DNA from 3 places in the Solibacillus silvestris genome. Region 3 is predicted to be linked to each of the others. Evidence: riboswitches for the same ligand, from Rfam matches in the RefSeq annotation. Region 3 holds a riboswitch; each other region holds the start of a gene.

Region 1 (2,271 bases), on a different contig from region 3:
GAAATGCACAAAGTGGGCTAAGCATTGATGTATATGATAGCCATACAGGGCAAACACGCGATGTAAAAACATTATCCGGCGGCGAAAAATTCAATGCATCGCTCTCGCTTGCTTTAGGGATGGCTGACGTCATTCAAAGTGTGCAAGGAAGCGTGCATATTGATACGATGTTCATCGATGAAGGGTTCGGTACATTGGATGAGGAAGCACTGCGCCGGGCAATCGATATATTGATTGATCTCCAGCAATCAGGCCGTCTCATCGGTGTAATATCGCATGTGGCCGAACTAAAAGCAGCGATACCGGCAATTTTGCAAGTGCAAAAGCTTAAAGAAGGACATAGTAAAACAGAGATCATTATAAAATGAAAATAGCGGTTCGACGGCCAAGGAGGGTTGTCGAACCGCTATTATTAACGTTTCGGAGTTCGTCGTGTGCTCGTAGGTTGCGGGACCGATTTTTTATCGATCATTTTTTTTATGATGGGATACACGATTGGTCCATATTTGATTGCTGTTTTAATGAATTTATTTAGTTTCACAAATAACACTCCTTAACGAATGACATTTCGTACAAAAAATATACCCAAATATTAGGCATAGATAAACATTACCGTAAAACTTTAATTGCCTGGACTAAATTCCAAATTGCCGCTGCAAAGAAAATAATGACTAATAATACAAAGCCTATAAAGTATGTGCTTACAAAAAAGTCGTGCGCTGTAAAAGTATCATTCCAAGAAAGCGCTGAGGCGAAAAAGTAAATCATATATATAATGCCAAGTGCAATCGGGATGAATTGTGTAATACATGCCTTTTGGGAGTTGCTTTTAACAAATTCATCTTTTGAAACAAAAAATATAATTAACGGCAAAATAAATGGCGCAAAATAAAAACTCAAATAGCTTATTGCACTTAAACCTTTTGATTGGTCCATCATTTTTCCCTCCTCTATACATATACATTTACATATACGTGACATCCGCAAATTTAGTTTCAAAATAATAGCGGTTGATAATTATGGAAATATTCGATACAATGAGCTTGTTCAAACAATAAATACTTAGATGTACCACAAGGGGGGCCGAGTAAGTCGGCTGAGATTGTGCACGTGATTGCACTGACTCTTTGAACCTGTAAGTTAAAACTTGCGTAGGGATGTGGATAGAAACCGACTGTTCAAACGATAGTCAGGCTTTTGTCCTGATTATCGTTTTTTTTATGTTTTCTATTCCTTCTTCACTTCTGTTACATCGGAAAAAAGAAAGGGGCATTGTTATGGACAAGAAAAAAATTATTGATGATGGTGGAAATAGCGATTTTCGCTGCCATCGGACTCGTGTTGGACCAAATATCTTTTAAAATGTGGGCACAAGGTGGATCGATCAGCTTTGTAATGATTCCGATTATTTTAATGGCGATTCGTTGGGGATTGACAGCAGGCCTTGCCACAGGATTACTTATCGGAGTTATGCAAATGATGTTCGGTGCATATATTGTGCATTGGCTTCAAGCAATTCTCGATTATGGCCTGGCATTTACGGTTGTAGGCTTGGCTGCTCTTGTAAGAAAACCTTTATTGCAAGCATCCCTATCGCTTAATAAAGGAAAAATGACGCTATATATTATAATAGGAGCGTTGATAGGCGGCTCATTACGCTTTGTCTCACATTTGCTGGCAGGTGTTATTTTCTTTAAAGAATATGCGGGCGATGAAAATGTATGGACATATTCGATTATTTATAATAGTTCCTACATGCTTCCTGCAACTGTAATTACGGCTATTATTGCTGTCTTATTATTCACATCAGCACCGCGCTTATTGCAAAAGGTGCAGCAAGTTTAAATAAAATCAAAAGGTTTGTAGTGGAGTCATATCGCTGCAAACCTATTTCTTTTTTGTTGGGGAACTCTAATTTTTCAAGAAAATATACATAAAAAAGGTTCATCACCATAACATGGGGTTGATTTCCATTGCGGGTCGGACGCTTTCGTCGCAAAATAAATTTTGCTGTTCCCGCTGGAAGCTTGCTTGTGACTGTCGCTAATGCTTTCGTCACAGAGAAAATCTTGTAGCGAAAGGCGCTAGCCGTCAGCTGGTGTTTTTACAGTGCGAAAGGTGAAACCGTCAGCACGAACACTCGCCTCCCCTCCATTCCAATCAACTCGCCTTGGCATGAAGTTTTGTCATCCCCAACTTTTGATGAAGAGCCATAAAAAAGAATCCCTGTTTATTTTTGACAGCAAATTTACTTTTAATACCGATTCAATA
Region 2 (2,271 bases), on a different contig from region 3:
TATTTATTTGCCAGCTGCATGGCCGTTTCTGCAACATCTATTTCCCCTTCGCCGCTATCAACACCTTTCGATTCCCAATCTGCACCTGCGATTGCAGCCATTTCGCCCACATTGCATCTGATTATGCTAATCGTTAAAAGTTCGAGCAGCTGTTTTGCCGTTTCATAGCGAAATACAGTAGCCCCTGCCCCGACCGGATCGAGCACAACGGGGATTTGATGCGCATTTGCGCTTTGTCCTGCCAGTTTCATTGATTGAATTGCCCGGTCATTTAATGTACCCATATTAAGGAGCAGCGCATTTGCTTTTGAAGCCATTTCCGCCGCTTCCTCTATTGCATCAGCCATTACCGGGGAAGCCCCGACTGCAAGCAAGCCATTTGCCGTAAAGTTCGCCACGACATAGTTTGTTATGCAATGCACTAATGGCTGCTTTTTATTAATTTTTTGCAGGCTCATTTATATACACCCCTTGTACCCAGCCTTGCTTCGTCCACGGCATTTCCCAAAACATCCATTCGTAATAGCAGCTCTTCTTAAAATGCTCTTCCAATAGCTTTTGCTTTCTTGGCTGTTCCTTTGCATAGCGATTCAGCATGGATTTTTGTGCTTCGATATTTTGGCGCATCTCGGCGGAGGCATATAGTTCGATCCATTGTTCATAAAGCTGTACATTAGGACGTGCGTTTTTTAATCTTTGCCCGATTTCCTGATATAGCCATGGGCAAGGCAATATTGCCGCAAATGCTTCTGCTACATCCCCATTATGAACGGCATTATACATATGGCTCACATAGTTATAAGCTGCCGGCGCTGCTTCAAATTGTTCTATTTCTTCAGCTGTCACCCCTAGTTCTTTAAACGTAGTGCGATGCAATTCCAGCTCGGCTTCATGTATAAACTTCGCTGTCTGCAGGAAATAGCGGACATCCTCATCATTCGTAGCTTTTGCAGCCGCGAGCGCAAGCACTTTCGTGTAATGCTTTAAATAATACGCATCTTGCAGCATATAAAATTTGAATTTCTCCAGCGGCAAGCTTCCATCCGCAATGCCTCGCACAAAAGGATGATAAAAGCTAGCCTCCCAATAGTAATCCGTTTCTTTTCTTACTTTTTCGCAAAACTCCATTATTACTCCTCCTCTTTTTAGTGAGCGGAAGCACGAAAAGACGCCTCTAATAGTAGAGACGCCAAAAAGTGTAAATGCCACTTCTCATTGCTCCCTACGCCCGTATTAACGGTCAGGTTCCAAGGGTCAGGTTTTAACCTTCTCAACACGAATGTGTCCCCCCGCAAATCAAATGCTTAAGTATTTGCAAAAGAAAGGCTCCACGTAAAAAAATACGCGGAGCCCTAGTAAGTACATATGTATAATCTTGTACTTTGCTCCCTACGTCCGTGTTAACGGTCAGGTTCTAAGGGTCAGGTTTTAACCTTCTCAACACAGTGTGTCCCCCTGCAAATGCATTTAATTAAATCGAGTGTATCAAATTAAATTTTGCATAGCAAGCGAATGTTAGGAGAATGATGCACCGCTATTTCTTTTTCCCTGCCTCCGCAAAACTTACGCAACTTTGGCCCCGTAACGCTTTATGTTAAAATTCCCGGATAAACAAACTTCAACACAGCAATCGGTTAATCCTGTTTTTATTTCCAATTGAGGAAAAAGTGAAATCAATGAGTCGATTTCACTTTTTTATTTTCGCCACTGATTTTTCCATCGAATACTATCGGTTTTATACTTGGCACTTAGTTGGAACGAGACTTCCAAATCAGGGAACAGTTCGGATATATTACTAAAACCACTACTTCTTCACAACATGAAAATTCGCCCCGATGAGCAGCCAATTTTGCGGGAATGGCAGACCGAGCTTCCAATAGCCGACACCTCGCAAATTCAATCGTTTAACTAAATTGAATTTCGCCTGGATTGAGCGGGCGTCCTCAAACCACACGATATGCAAGCGCCCTTGCTCATCATAATAATTGAAGAATGGTGCTTGTGCGACATAGTCATATTCGATAGCCGCATTGTAGCGTTTAGCCAATTCAATCGCGCGCTGCGGGCTTAATGCCTCCGCATATTCCCCTCCTTGTACGAAAGGCAGTGTCCAATCATAGCCGTATAAGTTTTGCCCGAGCAATATTTTGCTTGCCGGAATTTCGGTTAATGCGTATTGTACCACCTGTTCGACTTGCGGCAGCGGGGAAACGGCCATTGGTGGTCCTGCAGAATATCCCCATTCGTACGTCATCAGCAATACAAAATCAA
Region 3 (2,271 bases):
AGTTCTTTCGGATAGGCATATACGTAATCTTTTAAACCAACCCGCTTAATCCAGACAATCGCTTCCTCTATTGTTAGCGTAACATCCTTCTGAATTTCTGTTGCGATCATGACATTTTGTAGGATAGTACGCCATGGCAGTAGCAAATCTTTTTGTGGCATAAAGCCCACATCACCTGGGGCTGCTAGACGATTATGAATCACAATACGCCCTTCATTTGGCGTGAGTAGCCCGGTTATCAATTTAAAAATCGTGCTTTTTCCTGTACCACTTCTGCCGATGATTGATACGAATTCCCCCTGTTTAATTTCCATATTTAATTTAGAGATTACAGGTGAGGCATGTTCCTCAATAACATAGGTCACATTTTGTAAGCTAACTACCATTTCTTTATCACCTTCTCAAACAAACTAAATCGGCCAATCCTGTATGTGATAGTTCATATCCCAGAATAAATACTCGTACTTTGACGTAATTTGGAAATGCTTTTCTAATTGGACTAGCTCTCGTTCTGGTTTTCCCTCTGCTAATTCGTTCATCACGTCAATCAACCATTTTGCACCGTTGCCGAATTCCTCTGAATCGTATGTTTCTATCCACTTGGCATAAGGATTATTCGATAAATCGTGTCCATACTGCGCCCTTAGCAGCTTGCCAATCTCCCAATAATCCCATGCACAAGGTAAGAGGCAGGCTACTACATCCGCTAAGCTACCACTTTGCGCAGCATTTAACATATAATTCGTATACGCTAAATTTGCAGGGGTTGGTTTTGTTTCCTCCAATTCTTCTGACGTAATTCCAAATTCAGCTGCAAATTGGCGATGTAGCTTCATTTCAAAATGAAGCGTGTCGTTTAGTATCGCAGCAAATTTCCCCATCATATCGAGATTTGTAGATTTGACAGATGCAATGGCAAATAGCTTCGCGTAATCAATTAAATACACATAATCTTGCTTCATGTATTGGATAAACTTTTCCTTATCCAATGTCCCTTTACCAAGTTCCTGTACAAATGGGTGGCTATGATTTGCCTCCCAAATAGGTTGTACATTTCTAAAAAGTCGGTCTGTAAATTTTTCTGTTTTCACTTTCATTTCTAGTTCCTCCTTTTTTATAACAAGCACTTTCCTGAAAAATAAAAAAACCACTTCCTTAAATAGGAAATGGTTTCGTTGCATAAGTTGTATACACATACAATCGAAACTACTTCCCTACGCTAGTCCTAACTAGATCCGGTTCAAAGGGTTCTTCTCAGCCAATGGCGCCCCTAGAGTTTAATTACATATTTAATTTTTCTTATTTGAAAACACAATTCATGGAAAATGATGTTTTTCTCTTATGGTAATTACAGTGAACTGATTATACCTTTCTTGTCCATAAAAATTAAAACCCCACTCTTTTTAGAGAGCGGGGGAATGTACACGTATCTATCCTATCAACATGCCTCACTTCCCTACGCTAGTCCTAACTAGATCCGGTTCAAAGGGTTCTTCTCAGCCAATGGGCGCCCCTAGTGCTATTATTTATATTATTTATATTATTTACATCATAACATGTATTATAGTTTGCGCAAGTGATTCTGAGTAAATCATACATTTTTATCCAACCTTTTTCCATCACTCGCCTTTTCTTAAGGCCCTCGGTGGTACTCATTGTACACATCTCTTTTCGAAAGACCGCGCAATTTAGCGACTTCCTTGATTGCTTCCTTTGAATTAGTATTCATTTCTTCCATTGTATAATCCACATGCTGCTGTAATGTCATCGAGGACCAGTCAAAAGCTTCTTCTTCTACATCACCTAACTGATTACCTTCAAGTATAATACAAAATTCGCCACGGATTTCATTTTCAGCTGTCCAGTTGATTGCCTTTTCTACTGTTCCGCGTAAAAATTCTTCAAATTTTTTTGTTAATTCCCGTGCTAATGTAATTTTACGATCACCTAATACAAGCTGTAGATCTTTTAATGTGTCCTTAAGACGGTGTGGTGCCTCGTAAAATACAAGCGTTTCCTCGCGCTTCGCCAATTTTCCAAGCTGCTCACGGCGTTCCTTTTTATTTCGCTTTAAAAAACCAAAGAAATAAAATGGCTGTGGGTTTAAGCCAGAAGCAATCAGAGCGGTTAATGCTGCATTGGCTCCCGGAACCGGCACAACCGCAAAATCTTCTGCAATTGCTTTTACGACAATATCCGCGCCCGGATCCGAAATACATGGCAAACCTGCATCACTTACTAAGGCAATCGATTTCCCCTCCCGTAAATAGC

The links. A riboswitch is a leader RNA that binds a small molecule or an ion and turns the genes downstream of it on or off. The one in region 3 is predicted to bind thiamine pyrophosphate.
Region 1: linked by a shared signal. The riboswitch ahead of thiT (energy-coupled thiamine transporter ThiT) and the one ahead of tenA (thiaminase II) in region 3 are both predicted to bind thiamine pyrophosphate.
Region 2: linked by a shared signal. The riboswitch ahead of tenA (thiaminase II) and the one ahead of tenA (thiaminase II) in region 3 are both predicted to bind thiamine pyrophosphate.

What each region holds. Positions count from the first base shown of each region.
Region 1 is NZ_JBQCJW010000016.1:24,678-26,948, forward strand. It holds gene ACTHOQ_RS11320 (AAA family ATPase) at 1-368, shown strand, start outside; gene yxzF (small protein YxzF) at 413-550, opposite strand; gene ACTHOQ_RS11325 (magnetosome magnetite crystal formation protein family) at 610-936, opposite strand; TPP riboswitch at 1,067-1,175, shown strand; gene thiT (energy-coupled thiamine transporter ThiT) at 1,300-1,845, shown strand.
Region 2 is NZ_JBQCJW010000003.1:163,840-166,110, forward strand. It holds gene thiM (hydroxyethylthiazole kinase) at 1-458, opposite strand, end outside; gene tenA (thiaminase II) at 439-1,128, opposite strand; TPP riboswitch at 1,203-1,301, opposite strand; TPP riboswitch at 1,370-1,467, opposite strand; gene ACTHOQ_RS03160 (glycoside hydrolase family 18 protein) at 1,805-2,271, opposite strand, start outside.
Region 3 is NZ_JBQCJW010000054.1:120-2,390, forward strand. It holds gene ACTHOQ_RS18185 (ATP-binding cassette domain-containing protein) at 1-386, opposite strand, end outside; gene tenA (thiaminase II) at 411-1,097, opposite strand; TPP riboswitch at 1,195-1,282, opposite strand; TPP riboswitch at 1,437-1,525, opposite strand; gene rsmI (16S rRNA (cytidine(1402)-2'-O)-methyltransferase) at 1,634-2,271, opposite strand, start outside.